3 regions of the Dyella telluris genome follow, and region 2 is predicted to be linked to each of the others. Evidence: predicted binding sites of a transcription regulator. Region 2 holds the regulator's gene; each other region holds the start of a gene.

The links. The regulator sigma-54, encoded in region 2, starts transcription at its own class of promoters, with help from an activator protein. The targets are predictions, from matches to a motif close to TGGCACGNGCNTTGC.
Region 1: a site for sigma-54 is predicted at 2,229-2,243, ahead of H8F01_RS05405 (flagellar basal body-associated FliL family protein). Genes of this name have one in related genera too.
Region 3: a site for sigma-54 is predicted at 2,502-2,516, ahead of fliE (flagellar hook-basal body complex protein FliE). Genes of this name have one in related genera too.

The regions. Positions count from the first base shown of each region.
Region 1 is NZ_CP060412.1:1,152,913-1,158,142, forward strand. Features, by position in the region: gene fliO (flagellar biosynthetic protein FliO) at 1-289, opposite strand, end outside; gene fliN (flagellar motor switch protein FliN) at 295-636, opposite strand; gene fliM (flagellar motor switch protein FliM) at 633-1,649, opposite strand; gene H8F01_RS05405 (flagellar basal body-associated FliL family protein) at 1,663-2,160, opposite strand; gene H8F01_RS05410 (flagellar hook-length control protein FliK) at 3,619-4,851, opposite strand; gene fliJ (flagellar export protein FliJ) at 4,886-5,230, opposite strand, start outside.
Region 2 is NZ_CP060412.1:3,253,721-3,258,950, reverse strand. Features, by position in the region: gene H8F01_RS14265 (KpsF/GutQ family sugar-phosphate isomerase) at 1-352, shown strand, start outside; gene H8F01_RS14260 (KdsC family phosphatase) at 451-990, shown strand; gene lptC (LPS export ABC transporter periplasmic protein LptC) at 987-1,661, shown strand; gene lptA (lipopolysaccharide transport periplasmic protein LptA) at 1,624-2,172, shown strand; gene lptB (LPS export ABC transporter ATP-binding protein) at 2,176-2,895, shown strand; gene H8F01_RS14240 (RNA polymerase factor sigma-54) at 3,043-4,512, shown strand; gene hpf (ribosome hibernation-promoting factor, HPF/YfiA family) at 4,805-5,128, shown strand.
Region 3 is NZ_CP060412.1:1,160,933-1,166,162, forward strand. Features, by position in the region: gene fliG (flagellar motor switch protein FliG) at 1-300, opposite strand, end outside; gene fliF (flagellar basal-body MS-ring/collar protein FliF) at 391-2,091, opposite strand; gene fliE (flagellar hook-basal body complex protein FliE) at 2,137-2,460, opposite strand; gene H8F01_RS05445 (sigma-54 dependent transcriptional regulator) at 2,613-4,034, opposite strand; gene H8F01_RS05450 (PilZ domain-containing protein) at 4,393-4,950, opposite strand; gene H8F01_RS05455 (flagellar protein FliT) at 5,026-5,230, opposite strand, start outside.

The DNA.
Region 1 (5,230 bases), 2.1 Mb from region 2:
CTTCATAGACATGCAGGGTGCGCATGCCGCCCTGCCCCACGCCGATCAGCAGACGCTTGCCGTCCGCGTCGACCAGCATCAGGCGGTCGCGTGCGCCTACCGACATGGTTTCGACGCAACGCATGCGTCGGCCACCCGGCGTGGCGCGCGCCTGCAGCCGGCGGCTGAACCAGCCGGCGGCAAAGATCAGCGCAATGATGCCGAGCAGGCTCAGCAGCACGCGCACCAGTTCGCCACCGACGTTGATGTCGGGTGTGGCGGCGACCGGCAGGGCAAGGGCCAGGATCATCGAACTCACCGCAGCTTGCGCACGCGTTCGGCGGGGCTGATCACGTCGGTCAGGCGGATGCCGAAGCGTTCATTGATCACCACCACTTCGCCATGCGCCACCAGCGTGCCGTTGACGAACACGTCCAGCGGCTCGCCAGCAGAGCGGTCGAGTTCCACCACCGAACCCTGGTTGAGCTGCAGCAGGTTGCGGATGCTGATGCGCGTGCGGCCCACTTCCATGGCAAGCGTGACCGGCACGTCGAGGATCATGTCGAGGTTGACATCGGCACCCTCGCCCACGGGGGCGGTGAGCTGGTCGAATTCGACGCGCTGGGTAGCGCTGGCAGCGTCATTGGTCGTGGTCATGCGGGGTCAATCTCCAGGGCAGGTTCAGTCGCCAGGCGCATCTCGCGGCGGCCTGTCGGGGCATGGAAGCGGACGGCCGTGCGGCCGTTGTTCTGGCCGTAGCGGCCACGGAATACCGGCACGTCTTCGGCGAAGACCGTGCTGAATTCCGGCAATTGAATGGGCAGTACGTCGCCGGGGCGAAGCTGCAGGAAATCGCCGATGCTGATGCGCGTTTCGAGCAGCATCGAACTCAGCTCCACTTCCGCGTCCAGCACTTCGTCCTGCAGCGTTTCGGCCCAGCGATGGTCGCGATCCACGCGGTCGCTCTGCACGCCCGCATCAAGCAGGGTGCGGATCGGCTCGATCATCGAGTACGGCAGGGTCAGGTGGATCTCACCGCCGCCGCCATCGAGCTCGACATGGAACTTCGATACCACCACCGTTTCGGTGGGGCTGACGATGTTGGCGAACTGCGGGTTGATTTCCGAATTGAGGTATTCGAAGTTCAGCGGCATCACCGGCGCCCAGGCTTCCACCATCGACGTGAACAGCTCGCCGAGGATGATCTGAATCACGCGGTTCTCGGTCGGCGAGAAATCCCTGCCCTCGATGCGTGCATGAAAACGGCCATCGCCACCGAAGAAGTTGTCGATCACGGTGAACACCAGGCGCGGTTCCATCACCACCAGCGACGTGCCGCGCAGCGGCTTGACGCGCACCAGGTTTAGGTTGCTCGGCACGGCCAGGCCATGCACGTACTCGGCGAACTTGATCATCTTCACGCCAAGCACGGACACCTCGCAGGTCTTGCGCAACACGCCGAACAGCGCGGAGCGGAAGAAGCGGGCGAAGCGATCGTTGACCATCTCCAGCGTGGGCAGGCGGCCACGAACGATGCGGTCCTGCTGGGTGAAGTCGTACGAGATCACCGCATCGGACGGCAACGGTTCGTCGTTGCCCGTCTCCACGGCGCCCACTTCCACGCCATTGATCAGGGCATCGATTTCTTCCTGTGAAAGCAGGTCGCTCATCGCCGCGGTTCCGTCACTGCATCACGAAGCTGGTGAAGTACAGCGCTTCCACGCCCGGACGACCCAGGCGCTTCTCGAGGATCTTGCGCACATCTGCCAGCGCCTGCGCCTGCAGCTTCTGCTTGCCGGCGGCGTCGCTGAGGATGGTGTAGTCCTGGCTGCTGAACAGCATGACCAGCGCATTGCGGATCACCGGGTCGGCTTCCTTCGCGGCGGCCAGCGCGGCGGCGTCGTGCGACATCAGGCTCACGCCGACCTGCAGGAAGCGCATGGACTGGTCGTCCTTGAAGTTGACGACGAACGGCGGATCCAGCGTCAGGTACTGCTCCTGCTTGGACATCACCACCTTCGGCTCATCCGCCTCGGCGCCATGCGCCTTGCGTGCGTTCATCACCAGGTAGCCGGACGCGCCGGCCATGGCGACCATCGCCACGCCCATGATCATCACGACCTTGCTGGAGCCCTTCTTGGGCCCCGCGGCCGCGTTTTCCGTTTGCTCGTTCTGAGCCATGCGAATGTCGATCCCTATCAGTTGCCATATGTCTGCCACCCGTCATGGGTGGCGCATGCCCTTTGGTAGCAAACCGCGTGCCATCGACGGGATGCGTTGCTGCCACTGGGTTTGCGGGGGATGCGACGGGGCGGCGGCGCTTTCTTGACGCCTGTCGGAGATTGGGCGTGACGGGGGGATGGCGGTTGACGGAAGGTTGTCGCGGGAGCGTGCCTTTTCCCTGTTCCCTTGGGAGCATGCGGGGAGCAGCCATGGATGGATGCGGCTTTGGGGGCGAGGATAGGGTTGGGGTGAGGGGTGACCCTGCCTCACCGATTCGATCTCGTCATCCCGGCGCAGGCCGGGATCCAGGGCCTCGGTGGTCGGCTTTCGCCCCACCGCTTCATTCTTTTGACCGTCATCCCAGCGAAAGCTGGGATCCAGGGCCTTTGCTCTCGGCCTTTGCTCTCGGCCTTTGCTCTCGGCCTTTGCTCTCGGCCTCCGGTCTCGCGCGTTTCCGCGATCGGGCCGCTTACGCAGCGGAGGCGTTTCGACCTCCTGCCGGAGGCCGAGTCACTTTTCTTTTGCTGGCCCAAAAGAAAAGTAACCCAAAGAAAATGGCCTCAAGAGCTGGCAGCATTCCGCTGGGATAAGCCCGAACGGCTGAGGAACGTTGCTGCTTGGCAACCTCCGCCTCTACACAGCGGGTACTTCCAAGCGCTTCGCAACGCGCCGATGCGCTGAGGACTTAACGCGGAGCGTCGTGCCGCGAAGCGGCACCTTCTTCCTTGCCACTTGGTGGTTCACATTGAACATCCCCTGTCGCTCGTCCTCTCCCATTCGGGAGAGGACTGGGGTGAGCACTGAGGCGAGAGAGAAACGGACTCCACACGCTGCGAGCCCCACCTGTAGGAGCGCACCTTGTGCGCGACCGCAGCGTCCTGTCGATACCGCTCCGTCAGGTGGTCGCGCACAGGGTGCGCTCCTACAGACAAGCTAAACCGGTACGCCATACGCCGTCGCACCATGCGACGCGATGTGCAGCGCAGCTGCACGAGCCGTCTGCTTTTGACCTACCCGACCCCTTGAGCGGCGGTGAGGGGCGGACGACAGGCCCGCAGGGGGATCGGCAGGGAGGCCGATCCCTTTTCGACAGGACAGGGAGGTCCTGTCGAAAAGCCCGGCCGACCCTCACGGACCGGCCGGCTCCACCGGCCGGCGCCGCGATGGGGGTGCCTTTTCTTTTGGTTACTTTTCTTTGGGCAAGCAAAGAAAAGTGACCCGGCCTCCGGCAGGAGGTCGGAACGCCCGCTGCGTAAGCGGCCAGGTCGCGGCAGCGTTGGAACCCGAAGGCCAGGAGCAAAGTCACTGGACCCCTGCCTCCGCAGGGGTGACGGCTCTTTTGAAGTGGCGAGGCAAGGTTGACCACTCACCTCAACCCTCACCCCAAACGGGAGAGGGAGAAGAAGCGCGGACCGGTCAGGCAAACATATCCACCAACCCCACCGCCACCTTCCCAATCGGCGACACCGCCGAAACCACATCACCCACCTCGTCAGCCAACGAACTCCCACTACCCGACGACGAGCCCGACGCATTCGCCGTCTGCGACGACGAACCCTGCCCCGTATTCCCCTGCCCCACCATCGCCTCTCCCAACGACAGGCCGTGATGGGCGAGCATGGAGTCGAGCTGGGTCAGCGTCTGCTGCACGGCATGAACGGCCTGCGGGTGTTGGGCGATGAAGGCCACGTCGACGTGGTCCTGCTTCACGCTCACCTTCACGTCGAGCTCGCCGAGATCTTCGGGATGGAGGCGGATGCGGGCTTCCTTCACGTCCTGGCCCCCGAGCCAGGTGACCTGCTGGCTCAGTTCCTGGCCAAAGGCCGGCGTGCCGACACTGGATTGCATGGTCAGCACATGCGGCGTAGCGGTCGCGGTGACCCCGTTCGGTTGGGCCAGTGACTGCTGCGACATGGCCGCTGCAGAGAGGTTCTTCAGGGCTTCGAGCGGGTCGCTGCTGTCTTTCTGGTCGGACGACGAGGACGCGGTCAATGCCTGCAAGGCGTTGCTCAAGGCATCGCCCTTGGCCGCCTGCGCGCCATCCGTCGCGGTGGTGTCGACGGCATCGCCGGCGTCATCCGCGTCCTGGCCGGCCAGGGACAAGCTCTTGTCCTTGATCCCGTCCATGGCCTTGCTGAATTCGTCGCCGTCGCCGGCCTTGCCCTGCGCCGTACTGGCACCCTGTATGGCGCCCAGCAGCGAAATGGTTGCCGACGCCGGCAAGGTCGAGGTGGCGGCGCCAGTCACGGCAGCCGTGGCATCGTCGCCATCTGCGTCGGAAACCGTGGATGCAGCGGCGGAGGCAGGCACGCTCTGTCCCAGCAGCGCGAGCATCGCGGCGGCAGCGCCGGGCGCGGCCGTTTCCGCCGTGTCATCGTCCTTGTGATCCGACTTTCCACTGGCCTTGGCCTGCGAGGAAGAAGCGGACGACGTCGTGCTGCCCGATGACGAGGGCGCGGACGATTTCGCCGGCGCCGGCCGGGCATCGTCGCGCTGCCGTGCAAACTGCTGGCGCGCCTGCTGCAGCGGTGCGCTGAACCTGTGGTCGTTGGCGCCGGACGATGCGCTGCTCGTATCGCTGCTTGAGGAACTGTTGGTGGCACTCGGCGCGGGCGCCAGATTTGCCGCCAGGGCAACGGACGGGGTCATGGGTTGTTCTCCGGGAATGCTTTCTTGGACAAGGTCACGACAGCCCTCTCCTCGGTCGACGGTGCTGCATGCGCTCGTCGATCTCGGCCTGTTCGCGACGATCCTCGCTTTTGCGTTCCTGCTCGCGGTAGCGGTCGATCACGCTGCCGAGCGCCTGCTCGCGTGCGTGGGCTTCGCGCCACTGGTCGCGCACGCCGTCGAGGTACCGGCGCTGGCGGGCTACTTCATTGATCTGCTGGGCAATGACCTGGTTGATGCGTTCGACGAATTGGCGTCGGTTGAGCATCGCAGCCACGCTGACGCCGCCCTGCGTTTCCGCATACTCGGCGCGGTATTTCTGCAATTCGTCCAGCTGCTGCTCGGCCTTGGCGAGCTTCTG
Region 2 (5,230 bases):
AGGCATCCCGGCCGTGCCGCCCAATGCCTCGCTCACCCGGGCGCTGATGGAAATGACCCGCAAGCACCTGGGCATGACCGCCGTGGTGGACGCCGATCAACGCCTGCTCGGCGTATTCACCGACGGTGACCTTCGCCGCGCCCTGGACGACGACGACCTCGACCTGCGCGGTGCCACCGTGGCCGAGCTGATGACGCGCGGGCCCAAGACCATCGGCGCCGACAAGCTCGCCATCGAGGCCGCCCAGCTCATGGAAAAGCACCAGATTCACGCGCTGCTGGTGGTCAACGACCAGCAGCAGGTGGTGGGTGCCCTTAACATTCACGATCTGCTTCGCGCCCGTGTGGTCTGATCGAAAGGTTCGGCTGCTCTCCTTCACTGCGTCCACCGTCCGGGCTCTCCGGCGTTTGAGCGTATCGCCCTCCTCCCGCCTGATGGCCGACCTCCTCCATGTACCTGGCTGATATCCCCGCAGACGTCCTCGCCCGTGCCGCCAAGATCCGCCTCGTCGTGTTCGACGTGGACGGCACCCTGACCGACGGCCGCCTGTGGTACGCCGAAGACGGTCATGAAACGAAGGTCTTCCACGTGCATGACGGCCTGGGCCTGAAGCGCGTGATGGCCAATGGCGTGCAGGTGGCCATCATGTCCGCGCGCATCAGCCACCCGGTTGCCCTGCGTGCCGAAGAGCTGGACATCGCACACGTCTACCAGGGCCAGGGCGACAAGCGCGCCAGCCTCCAGCAGCTGATGGAAGCGCTGACGCTGGCCCCTGACGAAGTGGCCTTCGTGGGCGACGACCTGCCTGACCTGCCAGCCATGCGCATCGCCGGCCTGGCGGTGGCGGTAGCCAATGCCCACCCCTGGGTCGCCGAGCAGGCCCACTGGCAGACGCGCCTGGCCGGCGGCCACGGCGCCGCCCGCGAGGTGTGCGACATGCTCCTGCAGGCCCAGGGCAAGGCGGCCGCAGAACGGGAGCGCTGGCAGTGAGTTTGCGATCGTACCTGCGCGACCGGGGACTCCCGGTGGCGATCGTCGTGATGGCCATCGCCATGGGCTCGGCCCAGATGCTGTACTGGTGGCTGGCCCCGGCGCCGAAGGTCAACGAGTTCGTGGGGCCGCCGCGTTCGGGCTATACGCTGACCAACTTCCAGCTGTGGTCGTATGACGTGGACGGTCTGCCCAGCTTCCAGATGGTGGCCCCGCACCTGGAACGGCGTGAAAACGACGATTCCCTGTACATCAACACGCCCGACTTCACGCTGCCGTCCAACCAGGCCGGGGTGCCGCCGTGGCTGGGCAATTCCCTGTACGCCTGGGTGGACAAGAGCGGCACCCTGCTGAAGCTGCAGGGCCCGGTGTACATGCACCGCGCGGCCTACTGCGTGACCGCCGCCGCGGAAATCCACACCTCGGACGTCACCGCATGGCCCAAGGAAAACCGTATGGTGACGGACGCCCCCGCACAGATGGTGCAGGGCGACAGTAAACTTAGCGGGGTCGGCATGCGTGCCAATCTCAACACCAACCATCTGGAGCTGCTCGATGAAAGCCACGGCACGTTTCCGCCGCGCAAAAACAAGTCTCAAGTTGGCGCCAAGCCTGCTTGCGCTGAGCCTGCTCATGCTGCTGCCGGGTCTGGCGCTCGCCAAGAAGTCTGATCGCGACCAGCCCATGAGTTATGACGCCAAGTACACCGAGGCGTTCAATGCCCCCAACACCGTCAGCACGCTCAAGGGCAGTGTGAGGGCGGTACAGGGCACCATGGTGCTCACGGGCGATCTCGCCAAGCTCTACATGGACGGCGACCAGCAGCTCGCGCGCATTGTCGTCACCGGCAACCCCGCGCACATCCAGCAGTTGGACGAGAACAACAACCTGATGCAGGGCGACGCCCAGACGCTCGACTACGACAACATCAACGGCATCGCGGTGCTGACCACCAACGCCGTGGTGCGCCAGCAGGGTCGTGGCGAATTCCACGGCGACAAGCTCACCTACGACACCAACACCAGCCTGATCACGGGCGAGGCCGGTGGCGACGGGCTGGTCCACGGCATCATCCTGCCCAAGCCGAAGCCCGGCGCTCCGGCCCCCGCTGGCACGCCGCCCAAGCCCGCCACGCCACCCGCCGGGCAGCAACCTGCGCCCAAGCCGGCCGAGGGTCATTGATCGATGCTTTCCGCTGAAGGTCTGCAAAAAAGCTTCAAGGCACGCCAGGTCGTGCGCGACTTCGCCTTCTCCATCCGCGAAGGCGAAGTGGTCGGCCTGCTCGGCCCCAACGGCGCCGGCAAAACCACCTGCTTTTACATGGTGGTGGGCCTGATCGAAGCCGACGCCGGCGTGATCAAGCTGGACAAGCAGGACATCACCGGCCTGCCCATGCACCAGCGCGCCAAGCTCGGCATCGGCTACCTGCCGCAGGAGGCTTCGGTGTTCCGTCGCCTTACCGTCGCCGACAACATCATGGCGGTGCTGGAGCTGCGCGAAGGCTGGGACGAAAAACGCCGTGCCAACGAGCTGGAAAGCCTGCTGGACGAGCTGAAGATCGCGCACATCGCCGACCAGAAGGGCATCAGCCTTTCCGGCGGCGAGCGTCGTCGCGTGGAGATTGCGCGAGCGCTGGCCGCGCATCCGCGCTACATGCTGCTGGACGAGCCGTTCGCGGGCGTGGACCCCATTTCGGTGGGCGAAATCCAGCGCATCGTGCGGCACCTGAAAGAGCGCGGTATCGGCGTGCTCATCACCGACCACAACGTGCGCGAAACGCTGGGCATCTGCGACCGCGCGTACATCCTCAACGATGGTGAAGTGCTCTCACGCGGCACGCCGGCACACATCCTTGCCGACGAAAAGGTCCGCGAGGTTTACCTTGGCCGCGAATTCCGCCTGTAACCCCTGGCACCCCGGGGGCTTACCTCAGGAATAAACCTGAGGTAGTACGCGATTCGGCTGCTGAACCAGCTCACTGGCTCTCAGACCTATGGCCGACCCCGGGGTCACGAGTTAGGATGATCTTCACGTTCATCCCGACCGCCTGGCATGAAACCCGGACTGCAGTTTCGCCTCAATCAGCAGCTCACGCTGACCCCACAGCTGCAACAGGCCATTCGCCTCTTGCAGCTGTCACAGCTTGAGCTGGAGGCGGAACTTCGCCAGATAGCCGAAAGCAACCCCTTGCTCGAGTTCTCCGAGGACAACCCGGACAACCTCGACAGTGACGAGCGCGAACCGCTGGAATCCATTCCCGCGAGCTCGTCCAGCTCCAGCAGCAGCGACACCGTGGACGATGCCGAGGCCCCCGAATGGGGCGAGGCCGACTCCGACGGCGGCAGCGACGACCCGGTGGACTTCTCCAACGGCAGCGGCGCCGCCTCGCGCAGCAGCAACCCGGACGAAGACGGCTTCGAACCGCAGAACGCCGCGGCGGAAACCCTGCAGGAACACCTGCTCTGGCAGCTCAACCTGACGCACATGAGCGTACGCGACCGCACCATCGCGGCGGTGCTCATCGATGCGCTCAATCCGGACGGCTACCTTACCGAGAGCATGGAGTCGCTCATCGCGGCCCTGCCGGCCGACCTGAAGGCGACCACGGCGGAAGTGGAATACGTGCGGCACACGCTGCAACGTTTCGATCCTACCGGTGTGGCCAGCGTGGACCTGCGCGACTGCCTGAGCGTGCAGCTGCAACAGTTCGATCCGGATACGCCGCACCGCGATCTCGCCCTGCGCATCGTGGACACCGAACTGGAACTGCTGGCACGCAACGACATCGCGCGCCTGGCCCGCAAGCTGCGCGCGAACGAAGACGACACCGCCGCGGCCGCCGTGCTGATCCGCAGCCTCGATCCGCGCCCCGGCGCCGCGCTGGACGTCACGCCCGTGGAATACGTGGCCCCCGACGTCTACGCGCGCAAGGACCTCGGCCGCTGGCGCGTCAGCCTGAACCCGGACTGCCAGCCACGGCTCGGACTCAACCAGCATTACTGCGGCCTCATTGCCCAGGCACGCGGCACCGATGCCAGCTGGATGCGTGGTCAGCTGCAGGAAGCGCGCTGGCTCATCAAGAGCCTGGAATCGCGCGCGGAAACCCTGCTCAAGGTGGCCGAGGCCATCGTGCGCCGGCAAAGCGCCTTCCTCGACTACGGCCCCGAAGCCATGCACCCGCTGGTGCTGCGCGAAGTGGCCGAGGAAGTGGGCATGCACGAATCAACCATTTCACGTGTAACTACCCGCAAGTACATCCACACGCCGCGGGGCACGTTCGAACTCAAGCACTTCTTTTCCAGCGGCGTATCCACCGAAGACGGTGGCAGCGCGTCGGCCACCGCCATCCAGGCCATGCTGCGCAAGCTGGTCGATGCCGAGGATCCGCGCAAGCCGCTGTCCGACCAGGCCATCGCGGAGGAACTGCACCGCAAGGGCATTCAGGTTGCCCGTCGCACCGTGGCCAAATACCGCGAGGCCATGCGCATTCCCAGCTCCAGCGAACGTCAGCGCGCCGGCTGAACACGTCATCCGGCCACTGTGGCAAAGCGCCCCGGGGAACTTGGCGGCAAAAAAGGCGTCCCCATAATCATGGGTAAGACGATCCCACGGGTAGCTGTCATGTCTGACGCGTGAAGGTCTTCATAACGCGAAGAGAACACCGAAAGCGCATAGTGACTATCCCGACTTGGTGAGGAGGCCGGAACAGAGGATCGAGACATTCCCGGGTTTTTGAAGGTGTGTCGGCCACGACATAAGCGACCGGTACATCGACCCCAGCCGCGTCTGCGGCAAGTACCAGAGGAGGCGCAACATGCAAGTTCAGCTCAGCGGTCAACAGATTGAAGTCACCCCGGCCCTGCGGGATCACGTGAACAGTCGACTTGACCGCCTCACCCGCCTCGACGAACGACTCCTCAGTCTGAGCATCGTTCTTTCCGTGAACAAACTGCAGCAGCGCGCCGAAGGAACACTATCGGTCACGGGCAGCACCCTGCACGCCGAAGCGCTTGAGAACGACATGTACGTCTCCATCGATGTCCTGTTCGACAAGCTGGTCACCCAGCTGCGCAAGCACCGCGAGAAGGTCTGCGACAAGCACCAGCGCGCCGTGCGCGACGAGCGCCTGTACGGCTGACCCCCGCCCCGGCCCGCCCGTTTCCCGGGCGGGCCGTTCCCTCCCGATCCCCCTGTCCAAGGCATCCGCCGGTGTGAACTGGCACAATGCGCATGTGGCCGC
Region 3 (5,230 bases), 2.1 Mb from region 2:
GCTGGTGCGGCCGAGCAGGATGCGGTCGATCAGGCCACCGGCCTTGTTCTCGCCCAGCGCATTGACCAGGATCTTGCGGATGTATTCCTCGGTACCCACTCCCAGCGAGGTATGGCGACCCATGTCCTCGTCAAGGCGATCGAGCACCATCTCCACCTGCTCGCGCGTGACGTTGGAAAGGCTGGCCATGGCCGAGCCCACCGCCTGCACGTCGCGCGCGCTGAGGTGCTTGAGCACTTCGGCTGCGTCCTGCTCGCCCAAGGTGAGCAGCAGGATGGCCGCGCGCTGGGCGCCGTTGATTTGCAGTTCTGCTTTCATGATTCGATTCACCCGCTAACCTGCCTGGCCATGGTGGTCTGATGGATCGCGCTCAAGCGCGCGATGTCGCGATCAGCCGCCATCCTCGCCCACCCAACTCTTCACCACCTGCGCCACCTGCTTGGGGTTCTCGCCCACCATGCGGCGCGCAGTGCCGATGCGCTGCTCGTAAGCGAGCTGCGGCGGTATGCCGCCCAGGCGCACGGGCTCGTCCAGTGCTTCGTCGTCGTCCACGCGTACCGAAATCGTCGGCATGCCCGGGCCACCGCCTGCGCCGGCCAGAGCCAGCTCGGTACCGGGCACCGGGCTGCGCGACAGACCGCGCAACAACGGACGCAGCAGGCCAAAGGCCACCAGCAACGCCACCAGGATGCCAGCGCCCTGCTTGATCAGGTCGAGCATGCCTGGGCGCTCCCAGAACGGCTGTGCGGGTGCGTCGACGTTGGCGCTGGGGTCCTGGTGGAACGGCTGGTTGATCACGCTCACGCTGTCGCCGCGCTTGTCGCTGTAACCGACTGCATTGCGCGTCAACGTGGTGAGGTGTTCCAGTTCCTGCGGCGTGAACGGCACGCTCTTGGGCGCACCCTTGTCGCCAACCACGGTCTTGTTGTCCACCACCACCGCGACGGTAAGGCGCGCGAGGCGGCCCGCCGGATCGCTGACGTGGCTGATGGTGCGGTCAAGCTCATAATTGCGCGTGGCGCTGCTGGTGGTATCGCTCGGCCCGCTGCTCTGCGCCGTGGCCGTGGTCTTGCCCTTGCCCGCATTGGGCTTGGCCGCGGTGGGCTGCGACACGGCGGTCGGCGGCTGGTTGCTCAGCGCGCCAGGCACCTGGCCATCGCTGGCCTCGCCGGTGTGCTGCTCGCTGTTGGTCTGCTCACTGCGCAGCGCGGGGTGTTCGTGATCGAACGTCTCCGTTGCCTTTTCGGTTTCGCTGAAGTCGAGATCCGCGTAGACCTGTGCGCGCACCTTGCCCGCACCGACCAGCGGCGTCAGCAGTTCCTCGATGCGCTGCGCGTAGGTGTTCTCGATGCGCGTAGCCAGACGCAGGCGCGAATCGCCCACGGCGGTGGCGCTGGCCGCATCGGTGGTAGTGAGCAACTGGCCCTGCTGATCGACCACCGACACCTGCTTGGGATCGAGGTTGGGCACGCTGGAAGCGACCAGGTGCACGATCGCCGCCACTTGGCTGGCGTCGAGCTGGCGGCCGGGATACAGCGTCACCAGCACGGACGCGCTGGCTTCCTTGTTGTCTCGGATGAATGCCGACGGCTTGGGCAGCGCCAGATGCACGCGCGCGGCGCGCACCGACTGCAGGCCGGCAATGGTGCTGCCCAGGTCCGTTTCCAGCATTTGCTGGTAACGCGTGCGCTCGGCCAGATCGCTCATGCCGAACGGCGAGTCTCCGCCCGGTGCCACGGCCGTGGCCGCACTGCCCTGCGGCAGTCCCTGCGAGGCCAACTTCAGGCGGATGGCCGCCAGGTCGGAGGCCGGCACCATGATGGAGTTGCCATCCGCACCCAGCGTGTACGGCGTGTTGGACGCCTGCAGCGCCTGCGTAACGGCGGCGGCGTCTTTCTGTTCCAGGCCTGCGTACAGCAGGCCGTAATTGGGGCCACGGGACCACAGCACCACGGCCACGCCAAGCGCCACGGCGGCGGCCACACCAATCAACAGCAGCAGCTGCCGCGATGCCGGCGTGCTCGCAAGCTGTTTGAGATCCAGGCGAGAACCGGGCTTTTCATCGGTGGTCGCGAGGGCGTTATCGGCCATGGAAACTGCTCTTCCTTGGGGGACGCGAAGTCGTCAGTTAACCGGTCAGACCGGCATGTTCATGATGTTGTTGTACGCGTCGACCAGCTTGTTCCTCACCTGGGTCAACGTGTTCAACGACAGGTCGGCCTTGTTGATGGCGACCATGGTGCGTGAGAGGTCGGCGCCCTCGTCGCCACGCTCGAAACTGGCTGCCTGCTGGCCGGCATCCATCTGCGCATCGGCCACCGACGAGATCGATTTCTTCAGCAACGTGGAGAAATCGGTTTGCCCCGACGCTGCCGCGGTGAACGACTGTTCCACCGGTTTCGTCTGCAGGGAGAGCTGGCGCATCTGCGACAGCAGGTTGTTGACGTCGATCTGACCCATGACGGAATTCCAACGCGTAAAGAGTGCCTGAGGGTGTTACTGCACGACGCGTGCCAGTGAGCGAGGAGTGAGTGAAGAGGAGTGAGAAGTGAGAGAAAGCGAGAGCACTTGGCCTTCTCTCACTTCTCACTTCTTTCAACTCACTCCTGCACTTACGCCTGAAGGCTGGGCTGCAGGCCGTACTTGCGCAGCTTTTCCACCAGCGTGGTGCGCTGCATGCGAAGGAGCTTGGCGGCATGCGCGACGACACCACCGGTAACGTCAAGCGCTTGACGGATCAGACCCACCTCGATGTCGGCCAGATGGTCCTTCAGGTCCAGGCCGCCTTCCGGCAGCATCATCAGCGACTCGCTGGACACCACGGACAGCGACTCCGGCAACACCGGCGCCTGCCCGGTCATCAGCGACAACAGCGCCGCGCCGCGCACTTCTTCCACCATCTGCTGACCGCGATACTTTTCCGGCAGGTCATTCACACGCACTTCGCTGTGCGGATAGAGGATGGAAAGACGCTCGACCAGGTTGTAGAGCTCACGCACGTTGCCCGGCCACGCATAGGTGTGCAGCGCATTCATCGCACCGGCGCTGAAACGCACGCTGCCCAGGCCGCGGCGCGACAGGCGATGGTTGAACTCGTCCACCAGCTCGGACAGGTCGTCCAGGTGCTCGCGCAGCGCCGGCATTTCCAGCGGGAACACGCTGAGGCGGTAATAGAGGTCTTCGCGGAACTGGCCATTGGCGATGGCATCTTCCAGATTGCGGTGCGTCGCAGCGATGATGCGAACGTCGCAACGCTGCGTGCGATTGCTGCCCACGCGCTCGAACACGCGCTCCTGCAGCACGCGCAGCAACTTCACCTGCATCGGCAGGCTCATGTCACCGATCTCATCCAGGAACAGCGTGCCGCCCTCGGCCAGCTCGAAGCGGCCCTTGCGGGTGCTGATGGCGCCGGTGAAGGCGCCCTTCTCGTGGCCGAACAGCTCGCTTTCCAGCAACTCGGCCGGAATGGCGCCGCAGTTGATCGCCACGAACGGCTTGTCGCGGCGCGATGAGGTTTCGTGGATGCTGCGCGCCACCATCTCCTTGCCGGTGCCCGATTCGCCCAGCACCAGCACGCTGGAATCGAACGGCGCCACCTGGCGAATCAACGCGCTCACGCGGGCCATCGGACCCGAACTGCCCACCAGGCGCAGCTCCGGCCGACGCGGCCCCTGTGCCTGCGGACCGCGCAGCATCTCGGCGAGCTGCTCATAGCGCAGCGGAAATTCGATGATGCCGACGTGACCGGCGTTGCTCGTGCGATCGGCGCCAAGGCGCGCCAGCCATTCCGAATCGGAAGCCAGCAACACCCTTGCATCATTTGCGGCGGAGCCGAGCTGGGCGAACTGGCGTTCGGCTTCGGCTTCATCCCGCACATTGCCCACATAGACGGCACGCCATGCGTGCGTCGTTTCGTCCACCACCTTGCAGTCTTCGCCGCGCAGCGGCTTGAACCCAAGGAACTCCAGCGCCGAAACAACCGACTCCGCCCTGCGATGATCGGATTCGATCACCAGTACGTCGAACTTGCCCATGTGATGCTCTCGTGCGTGCTTCATTGGTGACCCCCTGGATTGCACCTTCGTGCGTGACGACAATCCGTCGCCGTCCGCGCGAGGTAATGAGCAAGAAGGGGGCCAGCCAGTCACGGATTTCCGACATGCCCTTTAAAGGGGTGCCTGCCGGTGAGCGTCACCTTGGCTGAATACCGCCGCGAATGTCCTCAGAGGTATGCCACAGATGGCTGAATCCACTGAAAAAATGCAGAGGGCGGCAATGCTCGGGAAGGTGACCCTGTGCGACACCTGATCGAGATCTGCGTCAAAGAACTTTCTTCTCGGGATTCCGTAGCGTGATATCGATCACATTTCGCCTGTGATCGTGTTCCGGCATTCAGGAAGCTGTCTGGCGACGCTCTGCCACTTTACGTCGGTGGTGACGGAACACGAGTCGCTCAATCGCGTCACATGTGGCCTCGTCCATGGTTTCGAAGGCAACAAAAATGTGATCCGCATCACGCTCTTGCACGTAACGGGCGACCAGTTCGAGCGGCAGGGCCAGGCAACCGTCGAAGTGGAGTCGCACCAGCGCCTGGGCCTGGTCCACCGGCCACAGCGACCGTGGCAATAACGCGCCGATCGCGTTGAAGCTGACACGGGAGCGCGGCGGAAGATCGGCATTGCGCTGGAGCAGCTGGTCCAGCATGGCCATCAGCACGTTCATCTTGCTGTCGAGTCGCTGCATGTCGAGGGCCACCGGGCTCTCTTCGTCCACGGTTTCGCTGCGTCGCTCGTTGAACATCGCCAGCGTGCCCAGCACGCTGAGATTGCGGTCACGCATGGCGGTGCGCTGCAGGTCGCCCAGCGCCTCGGTCAGGGCGACGCAGCCAACGTGAAGGCCGTCGTCGTAGGTGACCCGTTCGGAAAATGCCTGCCAGGAAGCGTCTTGCATGATGCCCTCGTCGCGGGGCCGCCCGGATGGCGGCCTGGCGGGATTATGCGCGCCTGGTGGTCATGGCCGGCCCGATCACTCGGCGCCGGCAACCAGGTAGGCGCTCAGTGCGCGGTGGCGGTGCGGATGCTCTTCCAGATCGGTGCCCAGGCGATCCCGCTGGCGACCGGCCAGCGCACGCACCTCTTCGGTGTGGGCCAGCAGCTGGCGAAGCAGCGGCAGTACAGCCGCGTCATCGTTCGGCAGGGCGACGATGCCCTTGCCGCGCGCCTCTTCCAGC